2 regions of the Nocardioides sp. B129/18 genome follow, and region 1 is predicted to be linked to the other one. Evidence: predicted binding sites of a transcription regulator. Region 1 holds the regulator's gene; the other holds the start of a gene.
The links. The regulator LexA, encoded in region 1, represses DNA repair genes until DNA is damaged. The targets are predictions, from matches to a motif close to TCGAACANNTGTTCGA.
Positions count from the first base shown of each region.

Region 1 (7,369 bases):
CGGCCAGGCGTCGCATCCGCGCGATCGCCGCACTGCGCTGGGAGGCCGCGCCGGTCCAGTAGCAGAGGTCGGCTCCGCCGTTGTCGGCGATCTGCACCTTCCCCGCGAGCAGCGGGTCGGCGTCGAAGGCGCTCTTCAGGCTGATGAACCGGTTCGGCAGCGACCAGTCCATCGAGTGGTCGGCCAGCACGCAGACCAGGGCGTCCTTCCACTGGCCCGAGGCCTTGAGGGCGTCGACGAACCGGCCGACCTGGAGGTCGGTGTCGGCCAGCGCGAGACGGCGGGCGACCTTCAGCGTGGTGCCGGTGAGGTCGGCGTGGCCGAAGCGGTCGATGTCGCCGAGGTTCACGAACATCAGGTGCGGGTCGTAGTCCTGCACCATCGCCAGCGCCGCCTGCATGATGAACAGGTCGGGGGCGTGGTCGGTGATCGGCAGCGTCGGCGAGGGCTCCCAGCGGCGGCCGGCGCGCGTGCCGAAGATGCCGTAGAGGTACTCCTTGGAGAGCACGGTGGCGGTGCGGTACCCGCGGGCTCGGAGCCGCTCGATGACCGTGACGGCCTTGAGGTCGGTGGGGCGATCGAGATCGCGGACGACCTTCTCGGCCCGGTCGTAGACGCTGTTGGCCGGGACGCCGGTGCGGTCTGGCCGCAGCCCGGTCATCATCATCGTGTGGTTCGGGATGGTCTCCATCACCGGCAGCGAGCGGGCCCGCGGCAGGTTGAGCCCCCCGGTGCGCAGGGCGTGCAGGTTCGGCGTCAGCGTGGCGCTGATCTCCGAGGGCCGGCAGCCGTCGATCACCAGCACGTAGGCACGACGTCGGGTGGCCGGTGCGGGGGCCGCCTCCGCGGCGGTGCCGGTGAAGACCAGGCCCGCGGCGGCCGCGGCCGCGCCGCTGAGCACGGTGCGTCGGCCGCTGCGCATCTCGCGCAGGCCGCGCTCGAAGGGCCGCTCGTCGGTGCGCGGGTGCGAGGAGGAGGTGCACATCAGGCGTTCACCGGTCCCTCGGCGGCGCTCAGCGCGTTGCTGCCGGCCAGCGTCCGGTACGACACCGACCAGGTGGCCGGCGAGGTGCGCACCCGGCGGTCCCCGATGACGAACCAGTCGCACTGGGTGCGTTCGGGGGTGACGTCGAGGACGCAGAACCCGTGGCTGTCGAAGTCGAGGTACTGGATGTGCCGGTTGGCGGCCTTGATGGCGGTCTCGACCGCGACGCTCGCGGTGCGCGGGGGTGCGCCGGTGATGTCCTTGAGGTTGTTCGAGGTGATCGAGGCACCGACGAACTCCACCGCCAGCGACTCCCCGACGGCCGGGTAGAGCGAGGCGTCGCTGGGCAGGTCGGCCGCCCAGCCGGAGTGGATGTCGCCGGTGATGAAGACGACGTCGCGGGTCTGATGGTCGGCGAGGTGCTGGAAGACCGTGCGTCGGTCGGCGGTGTAGCCGTCCCACTGGTCGACGTTGTAGGGGATGCCGTCGGTGGGCAGCACGCCCGTGGCGGTGTGCAGCGCGGTCGCGAGCTCGCGGGGCAGCGTGCCGAAGTCGACCGGCGCGATCATCACCGGGTTGCCGATGATCTTCCACTGCACGGCCGTGGAGGCCAGCGACTGCTTGAGCCAGGCCATCTGGGCTGCGCCGGTGATGGTGCGCGAGGGATCGTCGACCGCGCCGACGCCGGGGCCGGGGGAGGCGACCTGCTCGGAGCGGTAGGAGCGCAGGTCGAGCATGCTGATCTCGGCGAGCTGGCCGAAGCGGAAGCGGCGGTAGAGCCGGTCGCCGTCGCCGAGGGCGGCGGTGCCGTTCAGGCGCACCGGCATCCACTCGTCGTAGGCCCGGTGCGCGCGGGCGCGGCGCCGCGTCCACGAGCCCTCCGTGGCGGGCGTGTGGTTCTCCGCGCCGCCGGACCACTGGTCGTTGGCGACCTCGTGGTCGTCCCAGGTGATGATCCAGGGGTAGGCCGCGTGGAGGTCCTGCAGGTCGCGGTCGGTCTTGTACTGCGCGTGGCGCTGGCGGTAGTCGGCGAGGCTGAGCACCTCGTGCGCCGGCACGTGCGGGCGCACGTCGACGTCGTCCTTGCCGTAGCCGTACTGCCCGGGGCCGTACTCGTAGAAGTAGTCGCCGAGGTGGACGATCAGGTGCAGATCGTCGCGCGCGGCCAGGCCGCGGTAGGCGGCGAAGTAGCCGGCCTGCCAGTTGGCGCAGGAGGTGAACCCGAGCCGCAGGTGCCGCAGCTCGGCGTCGTGCGCGGGCGCGGTGCGGGTGCGGCCCACGCGGCTGACCTGGCCGGCCGCCGTGAAGCGGTACCAGTGCCAGGTGGCCGGAGCGAGGCCGCGGACGTCGACCTTGACGGTGTGATCGCGCGCCGCGGAGGTCGCGAAGGTGCCCTTCTTGACGATGCGCCGGAAGCGCCGGTCGGTGGCGACCTCCCACACGACGTCGGTGCGCGGACCGCGGCCGCTGCCGGGCAGTGCGGTGGCGGTGGGCGTCACGCGCGTCCAGAGGACGACGGCGTCGGGGAGCGGGTCGCCCGAGGCGACGCCGTGCTGGAAGACGCGGTGCGTGGCGGCGTCAGCGCTGGAGCCGAGGGCGCCGACGGCGCCGGCCGTGCCGACGGCGACGGGCGCGGAGGCCAGGACGGCGCGGCGGCCGACGGCGGGGAGATCGAGGTGGGTCACGCGCCCTCAACGCAGCAAGGGCTCCGGAGGTGACGGCGCGGGCGGCAGGTGTCGCGGAGGCGTCGCCGAGCGTTCACCCGCGGGCCATCGGGGACGGCCCGCGGGTGGCGTGGCTCACAGGATCACAGGCTGCGCAGCACCGCGGTGACGACGCCGAGGATCCGCGCGTGGGTGCCGTCGATGGGGTCGTAGGCCGGGTTGTGCGGCATCAGCCACACCTGGCCGTCCTTGCGCTGGAAGGTCTTCACCGTGGCCTCCCCGTCGAGGAGCGCCGCGACGATCTGGCCGTTCTCGGCCGTCTGCTCCTGGCGGACGACGACGAAGTCGCCGCTGCAGATGGCGGCGTCGACCATGGAGTCGCCGACGACCTCGAGCAGGAAGAGCTGGCCCTCGCCGACGAGCTGGCGCGGCAGGGGGAAGACCTCGGAGACCTGCTCCTCGGCCAGGATCGGGCCGCCGGCCGCGATCCGGCCGACCACCGGCACGTAGGCCGCGGAGGGGACGGTGTCGCCGATGCCGGTCTCGTCGTAGGAGCTCTCGTCGGCCGAGGAGATCGAGCGCCGGGCGGCGAGGACCTCGGGCAGGAAGACCTCGAGGGCGCGCGGCCGGTTGGCGTCGCGGCGCAGGAAGCCCTTCTCCTCCAGCACGCGCAGCTGGTGGGCGACGCTGGAGGTGCTGGTGAGGCCGACGGCCTGGCCGATCTCGCGCATGCTCGGGGGGAAGCCGCGCTTCTCGATGGCCTCCTTGATGGTGGCGAGCACCTTCAGCTGGCGCTGGGTGAGACCGGTGGCGTCCGGCGGGCCGTCGGGGAGCTCGGAGACGGTCTTGCCGCGCGGCTTCGCAGACGACTTCTCAGGAGAGGTCTCAGGCGAGGTCGGGGAGGCCTTCTCGGCGGGATCGGGGCGGTCGCGGGTCGGCATGGCCTGACGGTAGCGAGACCGGACGCCGGACTCAAACATCTGTTCGAACTCGGCGTGTCCGCAGCCCGGGAGACACGGAGGGTCGGCCGGCCGGCCCTGAGTCGAACACGTGATCGAGATCGCTCTTGTGTTCGATCGAACACCTGATCTACTCTGGATCCAGTTCGAACATCCGTGCGAATCCCGACCCTCGGGCCGCGATCGTCCGGAACTGTCGGCGCCGACCGATAGACATCCGTCGTCCCACTCCCACTTCCCCAGGAGTCCCGATGAGCACCCTGATCCTCCAGCCCGCCGCCCGCCCCGCCCGCTCCGCCGCTCGGCCCGCCGTGCGTCCGGTCGCGCGGCCCTCCGGCACGGTGCGCCTGACCCGGCGCGGTCGTCTGGTGGTCTTCGTGCTCGCCCTCCTGATCGTGCTCGGCACGGGCATCGCGCTGGCGGCCGGCTCGGTGGCCACCCAGGAGCCCGGCACCCCCGAGCCGACCCAGGTCATCGTCGTCCGCTCCGGGCAGACCCTCTGGGACATCGCCGCCGCCCACGCGCAGGACGGTGACGTCCGCGGCATGCTCACCCACCTCCAGCACCTCAACGCCCTCGACGGCGGCCTGGTGCGCGCCGGTCAGCGCCTTCAGGTGCCGCTCGACTGAGCGCAGCGCGGGCCGTCGGCCCGCCTCAGACGTCGTCGGCCGCCTCGACCCCGGCCGACGCCACGGGGAAGACGAGGGGCGGGCCCACGGCCCGCCCCTCGCGCCGTCTCCGGACCCGGCACGCCGGAGGGCGAAATGCGGTCGCCTCCTCGGACGCGGGCAGGGAGGATGGATCCTCGTGGGTCACGTCGACGTCTCCGGAGTCCGCTACGAGCTGCCCGACGGGCGGGTGCTGCTCGACGACGTCTCGTTCCGGGTCGGCGAGGGCGCGATCGTCGCACTGGTCGGCGCCAACGGCGCGGGCAAGACCACCCTGCTGCGCATCGTCACCGGCGAGCTGGCACCCCACGCCGGCGTGGTGACCCGCTCCGGCGGGCTCGGCGTCATGGGGCAGTTCGTCGGCGTGCGCGGCACGGGGGAGGAGCAGCCCACCGTCGCCGACCTCCTGCTCTCGGTGGCGCCGCCGGCGGTCCGGGCCGCCGCCGCCGAGGTGGCGCGCTGCGAGCTGGCCCTCATGGAGGTCGACGACGAGCCCACGCAGATGGCCTACGCCACCGCGCTCGGCGACTACGCGGACGCCGGCGGCTACGACCTCGAGGTGGCCTGGGACGTCTGCACGATGGCGGCCCTCGGCGTCCCGTTCGAGCGGGCCCGGCACCGCGACGTCGCGACCCTCTCGGGCGGCGAGCAGAAGCGCGTGGTCCTCGAGGCGCTGCTGCGCGGCCCCGACGAGGTGCTGCTGCTCGACGAGCCCGACAACTACCTCGACGTCCCCGGGAAGGTGTGGCTCGAGCAGCGCCTGCGCGAGTGCGGGAAGACCGTGCTCATGGTCAGCCACGACCGCGCCCTGCTCGACGCCGTCGCCACCCGCATCGTCACCGTCGAGCTGGGGCATGCCGGCAACACCGTGTGGACCCACCCCGGCGGGTTCTCCGACTACCACCAGGCGCGCCGCGACCGCTTCGAGCGGTTCGAGGAGATGCGTCGCCGCTGGGACGAGGAGCACGAGAAGATCATCGCCCTCGTGCACCGGCTGCGCGTGAAGTCGGAGTACAACGACGGCATGTCCAGCCAGTACCGCGCCGCGCAGACGCGGCTGCGCAAGTTCGAGGAGGCCGGCCCGCCCACCGAGCAGCCCCGCGAGCAGCAGGTGGCGATGCGGCTGAAGGGCGGTCGCACCGGCAAGCGGGCCGTGGTGTGCGAGCAGCTGGAGCTCACCGGACTGATGCGCCCCTTCGATCTCGAGGTCTGGTTCGGCGAGCGGGTGGCGGTGCTCGGCAGCAACGGCTCGGGCAAGTCGCACTTCCTGCGGCTGCTCGCCGCCGGCGGCACCGACCCCGAGCTCGGCAACCGGCCGGTGAGCGAGCGTCCGATCGAGCCGGTGCGCCACCGCGGCCTCGCCCGGCTCGGCGCGCGGGTGCAGCCGGGCTGGTTCGTCCAGACCCACCAGCACCCGGAGCTCCTCGGGCGCACCCTGCTGGAGATCCTTCACCGGGGCGAGCAGTCGCCCGACGGCCGCGGCCGCCCGGGCATGCCTCGCGAGCAGGCCAGCCGCGTGCTCGATCGCTACGAGCTCTCGGCCAGCGCCGAGCAGCGCTTCGAGTCGCTCAGCGGCGGCCAGCAGGCGCGCTTCCAGATCCTGCTCCTCGAGCTGTCCGGCGCCACCCTGCTGCTGCTCGACGAGCCCACCGACAACCTCGACGTGCAGTCCGCCGAGGCGCTGGAGGCCGGGCTCGAGGCGTTCGAGGGCACGGTCGTGGCCGTCACGCACGACCGCTGGTTCGCCCGCGGGTTCGACCGGTTCCTGGTCTACGGCGCCGACGGCGAGGTCTACGAGGCGCCCGAGCCCGTGTGGGACGAGCGCCGCGTGGAGCGCTCCCGATGAGCCCGCGAGCCGGCCTCGAGCCGACCCGCGTCGTGCCGGTCGACGCCGACGACGCCCCGGCCTTCGAGGCCTGGAACGACGTCCTCACCCGCGGCGAGCGACACGGCCGCGAGCGCTACGCGACGCCGTGGATGCCGGGGGAGATGCGCGAGCGGCTGCGCTCGCCCGAGGTCGGGACGCAGATGGAGGCGTGGGCGCTCGTGGAGGGCCCGCCCGGTGAGGGAGCCGTGCGCGCCTCCGCGCTGCTGGAGTGGCGCACCACCGACAACCTCGACCGCATCGACGCCCGCGTCATGACCGACCCCGCGGTGCGGGGCCAGGGGCACGGCACCCGGATGCTCGACGCCGTCGTCGAGCGCTGCCGAGCGCTGGGACGCTCGCGGCTGGGCGCCGACGCCTGGTGGCCCATCGCGGCCGGCACCGACGGCGAGGGCACCGTGGGGGCCGACTTCCTGCGTCGGCGCGGCTTCGCCCTCGGCATCTCCGAGGTGCTGCGCGTGCTGCCGTTGCCCGTGGCCTCCGAGCGGCTCGAGGCGCTGGCTGCCGAGGCGGCCGCCCACCACGGCGCCTATCGGATCGAGTCGTTCGTCGGTCCGGTGCCCGACGCGTGGGCGCAGGCCTGGGGCGTGCTGGCCGGCTCGCTCGAGGTCGAGGCGCCCACCGGCGGCATCGAGATGGAGGCGCACGCCTCGGGTGCCGCCGAGGTGCGCTCGGAGGAGGACGTGATGGCCCGCCAGGGCCGCACCCCCCACCGCGCCGTCGCCCTCGACGCCGACGGTGCGCTCGTGGCCTACACCGAGGTGGTCACCACCGAGCACGAGCCGCACCGCGCCTACCAGTGGGGCACGCTCGTGCGGCCCGACCACCGTGGGCACCGCCTCGGGCTGGCGGTGAAGCTCGCGGCGCTCCGGCTGCTGGTCGAGCACGCGCCGCAGGTGCGCGAGGTCTTCACCTGGAACGCCGAGGTCAACGGCCCGATGATCGCGGTCAACGAGCAGCTCGGCTACCGCGCGGTCGAGCGCGCCGGCTGGTTCGAGCGCCGGCTCGACTGACGCCGTCGCTCGGGGAGGTCCGGACGTGGCGACGCCCCCGGCGCCGGCTCGGGGCCGGACGCCGGGGGCGTCGAAGGACACGGCGTGGGAACCCCACGTCCCCACCGTGCCCGCCGGACCGCCCACCCTCGTCAGAGGCGGCCCGGGGCTCGGGTGCGAGAGGACCTAGGAGTTCGTCGTCTTCTCGTCGGAGTC
Region 1 is NZ_JBUZJI010000005.1:92,182-99,550, forward strand. It holds gene ACZDWJ_RS05450 (alkaline phosphatase family protein) at 1-985, opposite strand, end outside; gene ACZDWJ_RS05455 (alkaline phosphatase D family protein) at 985-2,670, opposite strand; gene lexA (transcriptional repressor LexA) at 2,793-3,590, opposite strand; gene ACZDWJ_RS05465 (LysM peptidoglycan-binding domain-containing protein) at 3,860-4,237, shown strand; gene ACZDWJ_RS05470 (ABC-F family ATP-binding cassette domain-containing protein) at 4,416-6,122, shown strand; gene ACZDWJ_RS05475 (GNAT family N-acetyltransferase) at 6,119-7,174, shown strand; gene ACZDWJ_RS05480 (S1C family serine protease) at 7,340-7,369, opposite strand, start outside.

Region 2 (7,369 bases), on a different contig from region 1:
GGCGGGCTCGACCCCCGCGAGGTGGCGCCGCTGGGCGCGGCCCTGGAGCTCCTGCACGTCTTCGGCCTGGCCCAGGACGACGTCATGGACGCCTCCACCACGCGCCGCGGCCGCCCGGCCGTCCACGTGCGCGCCACCGAGGCTCACCACGCCAGCGGCGGCCGCGACGACGCCGCGCGCTACGGCGAGTCGGTGGCCGTGCTCGTCGGCGACCTCGCCCACGTCGAGGCCGACGCGCTCGTGGCCGGCCTGCCCGACGCCGTGCGCGCCGAGTGGTGGCTCACCTGCGTCGAGCTGGTGCGCGGCCAGGTGCGCGACCTCGCCGGCGCCGCCCGCGGCGGCGGACCCGACGCCCTGGCCCGCGCCTGGGAGGTCGCCCGCGCGAAGTCCGGCGCCTACACCGTCGAGCGGCCGCTGCGCCTGGGCGCGCTGGCCGCCGGCGCCGGCCCGGAGACGCTGCAGGCGCTCTCGGCCTACGGTCGGGCGCTGGGCGAGGCCTTCGCCCTGCGCGACGACCTCCTCGGGGTGTTCGGCGACCCCGCCCTCACGGGCAAGCCCGCCGGCGACGACCTGCGCGAGAGCAAGGCCACCGTGCTGCTGGCCCTGCTCGAGGAGCGGCTCCCGGCCGCCGATCTCGGAGCCCTGACGCGCATCCGCAGCCACGCTCACCAGGAGGACGACGTGCGCACCGTGACCGCTCAGCTGGAGGACCTCGGCGTGCGCGCCGAGGCCGAGGCGCTCATCGCGCAGGCCCACGCTCGCGCCCTGACCGCCCTCGACGACGCCGTCGCGCCGGCCGCGCGCGCCGGCCTGACCGTCGTCGCCGACCAGGTCGCCTGGAGAGACCGATGAGCCGCGTCGTCGTCATCGGGGCCGGCCTCGCCGGCCTCGCCACCGCCTGTCACCTCAGCGGCTCGGGCCACGAGATCGTCCTCGTCGAGCGCGAGACGATCCCCGGCGGCCGCGGCGGCCGCATCCACGACCAGGGCTACACCTTCGACACCGGGCCCACCGTGCTCACGATGCGCGGGCTGATCGACGACGTCATCAGCGCCGCCGGCGGCGACCTCGACGCCCTGCTGCCGATGCGCCTGCTCGACCCCGGCTACCGCGCCAAGTACTCCGACGGCTCGGAGATCCTCGTGCGCCACGGCCACGAGAACATGCGCGAGGAGATCCGCCAGAAGTCCGGCGCGCGCGACGCCGCCGCCTTCGACGACTTCGTGGGCTGGCTGCGTCGGCTCTACGACGTCGAGATGCCGCACTTCATCGACGCCAACTTCGACTCTCCGCTCGACCTGCTCTCCTCCCCCGCCGCTGCGGCGCGGCTGGTGGGCATGGGCGGCTTCGGCCGGCTCGGCCCGGCGGTGGCCCGCCGCTTCGAGGACGACCGCCTGCGTCGCCTCTTCACCTTCCAGGCCATGTACGCCGGCCTCCCGCCGAGCTCGGCCCTCTCGCTGTACGCCGTGATCACCTACATGGACTGCATCGAGGGCGTCTGGTTCCCCGACGGCGGCATGGGCGCGGTCCCGGTGGCGATGGCCAAGGCGGCCGAGGACGCCGGCGTCGACGTTCGCTACGGCGCCACGGTCTCGCGGCTGCTGCGCCGCAACGACGGCGCGGTGGCCGGCGTCGAGATCGACGGCTCCGAGCGCATCGCCGCCGACGCCGTCGTGTGCACCCTCGACCTGCCGGTCGCCTACCGCCACCTGCTGCCCGAGCTGAAGGCGCCCCGCGTCGTGCGCAAGGGGCAGTACTCCCCCTCGGCGGTCGTGTGGCACGTCGGCGCGCGCGGGGAGCTGCCCGCCGGCACCCACCACCACAACATCCACTTCGCCGACGCCTGGGACTCCTCCTTCGACGCCCTCATCAAGCAGGGCCGGATGATGCCCGACCCCTCGCGCCTGGTCACCGTGCCGACGATGAGCGACCCGTCGCTGGCCCCCGAGGGCGGCCACGTGCTCTACGTGCTGGAGCCCGCGCCGAACCTCGACGGCGTCGTCGACTGGAAGACCCAGCGCGGCCGCAGCCGCGAGGAGCTCCAGCGGTTCCTCGAGACCGAGGGCTACCCCACCGACATCGTCGCCGAGGAGCTCGTCGACCCGCTCGACTGGGAGCGCCAGGGCATGGAGCGCGGCACCCCGTTCGCGCTGGCCCACACGTTCCTGCAGACCGGGCCGTTCCGGCCCAAGAACGTCGAGAAGCGGGTGCCGGGCCTGTTCTTCGCCGGCTCCGGCACCACGCCGGGCGTCGGCGTCCCGATGGTGCTGGTCTCCGGCAAGCTCGCCGCCCAGCGCGTCCTCGACCACCTGCCCTCCGACGCGCTCGGCGTCCGCCGACGCGGTCGTGAGCGGCGGTCGAGCGGGGCGGTGGCCTGATGGCCACGCTCGCCGAGCCGGTCGCCGACCCGCACCTCCTCGAGGGGTACCGCCGCTGCGCGGAGCTGACCCGCCAGCACGGCACCACGTACTTCTGGGGAGCGGCGATCCTGCCGCGCGAGCAGCGGCGTCACGTGCACGCCGTCTACGCCCTGTGCCGGCTCGCCGACGACATCGTCGACGCCCCCGGCGCCACGATGGCGCCCTCGGCGGCGGCCACCGAGGCGGCGCTGCGCGACTTCCAGCACCGGTTCGTCGACGCCGTCCACGCCGGCGGCAGCGACGACCCCGTGCTGGCGGCCGTCGCCACCACCGTGGGCGCCACCGGCATCGACGCCGAGTGCTTCGAGCGGTTCTTCGACGCCATGGCCCAGGACCTCACCGTCGACCACTACCCCACGTGGGACGACCTCCTGGGCTACATGGAGGGCTCCGCGGCGGTCATCGGCGAGATGATGCTGCCGGTGCTGCAGCCGCTCTCGCCGCAGGCCAAGGAGCCCGCGCGGGCGCTCGGCCTGGCCTTCCAGCTCACCAACTTCCTGCGCGACGTCGACGAGGACCTCGACCGCGGCCGGGTCTACCTGCCGCAGGAGGACCTCGAGCGCTTCGGCGCCGACCCCTTCGAGCGGCGCGTCGACCCCGCCTGGCGGGCGCTCATGCGCTTCGAGCTCGAGCGCAACCGCGAGCTGTACCGCGAGGCCGACGCCGGTCTCGCGCTGCTGCCCGACGCCTCGCGTCGCTGCGTCGGCACCGCGCAGCGGCTCTACGCCGGCATCCTCGACCGCATCGAGGCCGCCGACTACGACGTCTTCACCTCCCGCGCCCGGGTGCCCACCTGGCGCAAGGCGGCGCTGGCCGCCGTCGCCCTCGGCGGCGCCGCGGCGCACCTCGCGCCCACGCGCGCCCCGGCCGTCGAGCCGCCGGCCGCCGTCCCCGGCCAGCTGCACGAGCGCATCCCGCTGGCGCTGCGGCCGATGCCCTCGCGCGACCGACTCGAGCCGTCGTGGCGCGACGCGAAGCCCGCGCGCATCCGCGCCGCGCTCGACGTCGCCCTGGCCCGCGACCCCGGCGGCTGGTACTGCGTCGGCGCCTCCACCGACCTGCGCGACACCTCGATCGTGCGTCACGTCGGCGGCCAGGAGGTCGCCCTGTGGCGCACCTCCACCGGCGTCCACGCCGCCCCTGGCTCCTGCCCCCACCTCGGCGCGCTGCTCACCGACTGCGAGGTGCTCGGCGACCGTCTCCACTGCCGCTGGCACGGCATGCCGCTCGACGAGCAGGGCGTCCCCGGCTGGCAGCCCTTCACCGCCCACGACGACGGCGTCCTGCTGTGGGTGCGCATCCCCACCGCCGGCGAGGTCACCTCCGAGGCGCCCCGCCTGCCGGTGCGTCCCGCCCTCGGTCGCTCGGTCTCGGCGGTCGTCGCCGTCCCCGGCACCTGCGAGCCGCGCGACATCATCGCCAACCGCCTCGACCCCTGGCACGGCTCGTGGTTCCACCCCTACGCCTTCAGCCACCTCACCGTCGACGAGGCCGCCAGCGACGACGAGGTGCTCACCGTCGACGTCACCTTCCGCGTCAGCCGCCGCCTCGGCGTCCCGGTGCGCGCTGAGTTCACCTGCCCCGACGCCCGCACGATCGTCATGACGATCACCGAGGGCGAGGGCGCCGGCAGCGTCGTCGAGACCCACGCGACGCCGCTCGGCCTCGACGCCGCCGGCCGGCCGCGCACGATGATGGTCGAGGCCACCATCGCCACCTCCGAGCGCACCGGCTTCGCCGTCGCCCGCCACGTCGCGCCACTCCTGCGCCCGGCCATGCGGAGCACCGCGCGGCGGCTGTGGGTCGACGACATGGTGTACGCCGAGCGGTCGTGGCTGCTGCGCTCGCGAGGGGAGTCGTACGGGGTCTGAGGCTGGGGCGGCGAGACTCTCGCCGGGCTCTCGCTGGGCGTCCTCGCCGTCGGTGGCCTGCTGGTCCGCTTCACGTTGAAAGGCACACCGAGGAGAGCGGGGCTCGGGGGTGCCGCGTCGGTGCGCCGCCGCCCGTGGTCGCGCGCCGCCCCGGTGGTCGAGCCTGTCGAGACCCCCGCACCCGCCCGGATCCCTGTGCACAGGCGCTCGTCTTCGAACTGGTGTTCGGATAGAATGAGGCATGGCCACACGGAAGCCCCGTCTCCTGCGCGACAGCGACGTCCTGCGCGCTGCGATGCAGGCCAGGTCCGTGGCTGACGACGCCGAGCGTGAGGTCTTCCAGATCGCTGCTGACTGGGCGATCACCCACACCGTTGCGGACGAGATGGACGCCGCGTTCCTCGTGGGCACGCACTGCGAGGTGTCGATCGCCGGCCCGGGTGCGCCGATGGTCTCGGAGTACTGCTGCGACGAGATCGCCGCCGCGCTGGGCATGTCGACTGACTCCGGGCGCTACTACGTCGGCCACGCCCTCGAGGGCTGCACCCGGCTCCCGCGCCTGTGGACCCGCCTCGTCGAGGGCGAGGTGACCGTCGCCCAGGTGCGTCGGATCACCGAGCACACGATGGTGCTCTCCTTCGACGCCGCCGCTCGCGCGGATCAGCTCCTCGCCGCCTATGCGCACTCCGTCGGGCGTCGGGCGATCGAGAACGCGATCAACCTCGCCGAGCAGCAGGTCGACCCCGATCTCGCGGCCCTGCGCCAGCGGCTGGCTCGTGACGACCGGCGCTTCGACGTGGCCGTCGACCAGCCGAGTCTGGACGGCACCGTCGACGTGCACGGCCGGATGGACCGCGAGGACGCGATCGACCTCGACGCCGCCCTCGCCGAGCTGGCCCACCAGGCCCTCGCGCTCGGCTCGACCGACTCCCTCGACGCGCGGCGTGCGTGGGCCGCTGGCCAGCTCGGGCGCCAGCACCTGGACCTCGCCGAGTCGGTGGTCGAGCCTGTCGAGACCCCAGCGCCCGCCCGTCGCCGCGAGACGATCCTCTACGTCCACCTCTCCGCCGACGCCCTCGGCGACATCGGCCCCATCGCCACCCTCGAGGCCACCCGCTCCCCGCTCCTCCTCGACGCCGTCAAGAGCTGGTGCCCAGGCTCGTCGAAGGTGACGATCCGGCCCGTCCTCGACCTGGCGGCCGAGCGGCACTGCGAGTCCTACGAGGCCGCACAACTCCTCCGCGAGCAGGTCATCGTCCGGGACCGCACCTGCGTCTTCCCCCACTGCCGCCGCCCCGCGAGGCGTGCGGACCTGGACCACATCAACCCGTTCGACTCCGGCGGCCCGACGTCATCCTGGAACCTCGCGTGCCTGTGTCGACATCACCATCGCTCCAAGACCCATTCAGGCTGGCGCTACCGGCCCGACCCCGACCATCCAGGCCACCACCTCTGGACCAGTCCCACCGGCGTCCACTTCCGGCGAGGCCCCACCGGCACCGTCCAACTCCCGTTGGTCGAGCCTGCCGAGACCCCCACACCCTGACGCCACCAGCACGAGCTCCAGCACCCTCAGCCCGCGACCGACAGCCGGTCCCGGGCTCGAGGTGCGTCCCGGGTTCGAACGGCCCGGCCCTAGCGCGGCAGGTAGGTGCGTGCGGTCGCCTTGGCGTCGCGGCAGCCGGTGCGTCGTGCGGTGACGACCGCCTCGATCCGCTTCCCGCGCATCGCGGAGGTCAGCGTCAGGGAGCGGGCGCGGATGCCGGTGAACCGTCCCCCGACGTACCACGAGACGACGTAGCTGCTCGGCTGCGGCGACCAGCGGCCCACGGACGCGGTGAGGCGTCGTCCGACAGTGCGAGTGCCGGAGATCGACGGCGCCGTGAGGAGGGACGGTGCGGCTCCCTCCCGGACGCTGCTGGACGCCGACAGCGCCTCGCCGGGGCGGACCTCGACGTAGGGCGTGGCCCGGACCCGGAGGCTGAGGCGCCGTCCCAGCGCCGCGGCCGGGACGCGCAGCGTCGAGCGGGTCGCGCCGGTGAGCGCGCGTCCGTCGAGCAGCCACTGGTAGGAGAAGCGGGCCGGCACCGCGGACCAGTCGCCGCGAGCCGCGCTGACGGTCTCGCCGGCGCGCACGGAGCCGACGATGCGCGGCGGGGTGAAGGACAGCATCGCGCCGGTGTCGTCGGTGCGGCGCAGCTCGCTGACGCCGTCAGGGCCCTCGCCGAGGACGACGACGGTGCGTGTCCCCGAGCCCGGGCACAGCATGCTGTGGAACAGCAGCGACGAGGTGCAGCCGGCCGCGCTGGCGGCGGCCAGCTGCACGCTGCCTCCGGAGCGGCGCAGGACGTGCAGCTGCTGGCCGGTCGTGGCGGTCACGGTCGCGCACGCCGCGCGGCGCTCGCCCTGCAGCCGCAGCGTGAGGCCGTTGCCCAGGCCGGCAGGCAGGGCGGGGCACTCGACGGCCCCCTCGCGCAGGAAGGCGACGGTGTAGCGCGGGGCGGAGTCGGCGTCGACGAGGGCACGGAAGGGGGCCGGCCCGTCGAGGCGGCAGGTGGTAAGGGCCTCGCCGCCGGAGGTGCTCGCGCACACGCCGCGACCCTCGGCGTCGACGATGAGGACCGAGGCCTGGGCCCCGCCCGGCTGGAGGGCGTCGGCGATCTGGATGGTGCGTCCCCCGCTCGAGCCGACCGGCAGCACGCTGCAATCCAGCCGGCCGAGGGTGCGCTCGCCGCTGCGGGTGCTCAGGTCGTCGCCCTGGGGGAGGCAGCCCTCGGACGAGCCGAGGTCGTGGAAGGTGGTGCGCTGGTCGGTGCCGAGGACGTCGGTGATCAGCGTGTAGCGGCCGTCGCTCGGCAGGGTGCACAGCGGCGCCCCGTCGCCGCCCGCGCACACCGACTGCAGCGCGGGGTCGTAGAGCGCGTCCTCGTGCTGCTCGTCGGCGGCGGTGGCGTGGGAGGCGAGCCAGATGCGCTCTCCGGCCCGACCGTCGAGCTGGCGGCAGCCGATGCCCGGGTGGCGGTCGGCCGGGGTGATGCCGAACGGTGCGGCGGCGATGACGGGGCAGCCGGAGCCGGC
Region 2 is NZ_JBUZJI010000023.1:58,140-65,508, reverse strand. It holds gene ACZDWJ_RS15500 (polyprenyl synthetase family protein) at 1-852, shown strand, start outside; gene ACZDWJ_RS15495 (phytoene desaturase family protein) at 849-2,378, shown strand; gene ACZDWJ_RS15490 (DUF5914 domain-containing protein) at 2,378-4,291, shown strand; gene ACZDWJ_RS15485 (HNH endonuclease signature motif containing protein) at 4,533-5,837, shown strand; gene ACZDWJ_RS15480 (hypothetical protein) at 5,927-7,369, opposite strand, start outside.
Region 2: a site for LexA is predicted at 4,505-4,520, ahead of ACZDWJ_RS15485 (HNH endonuclease signature motif containing protein). Genes of this name have one in related genera too.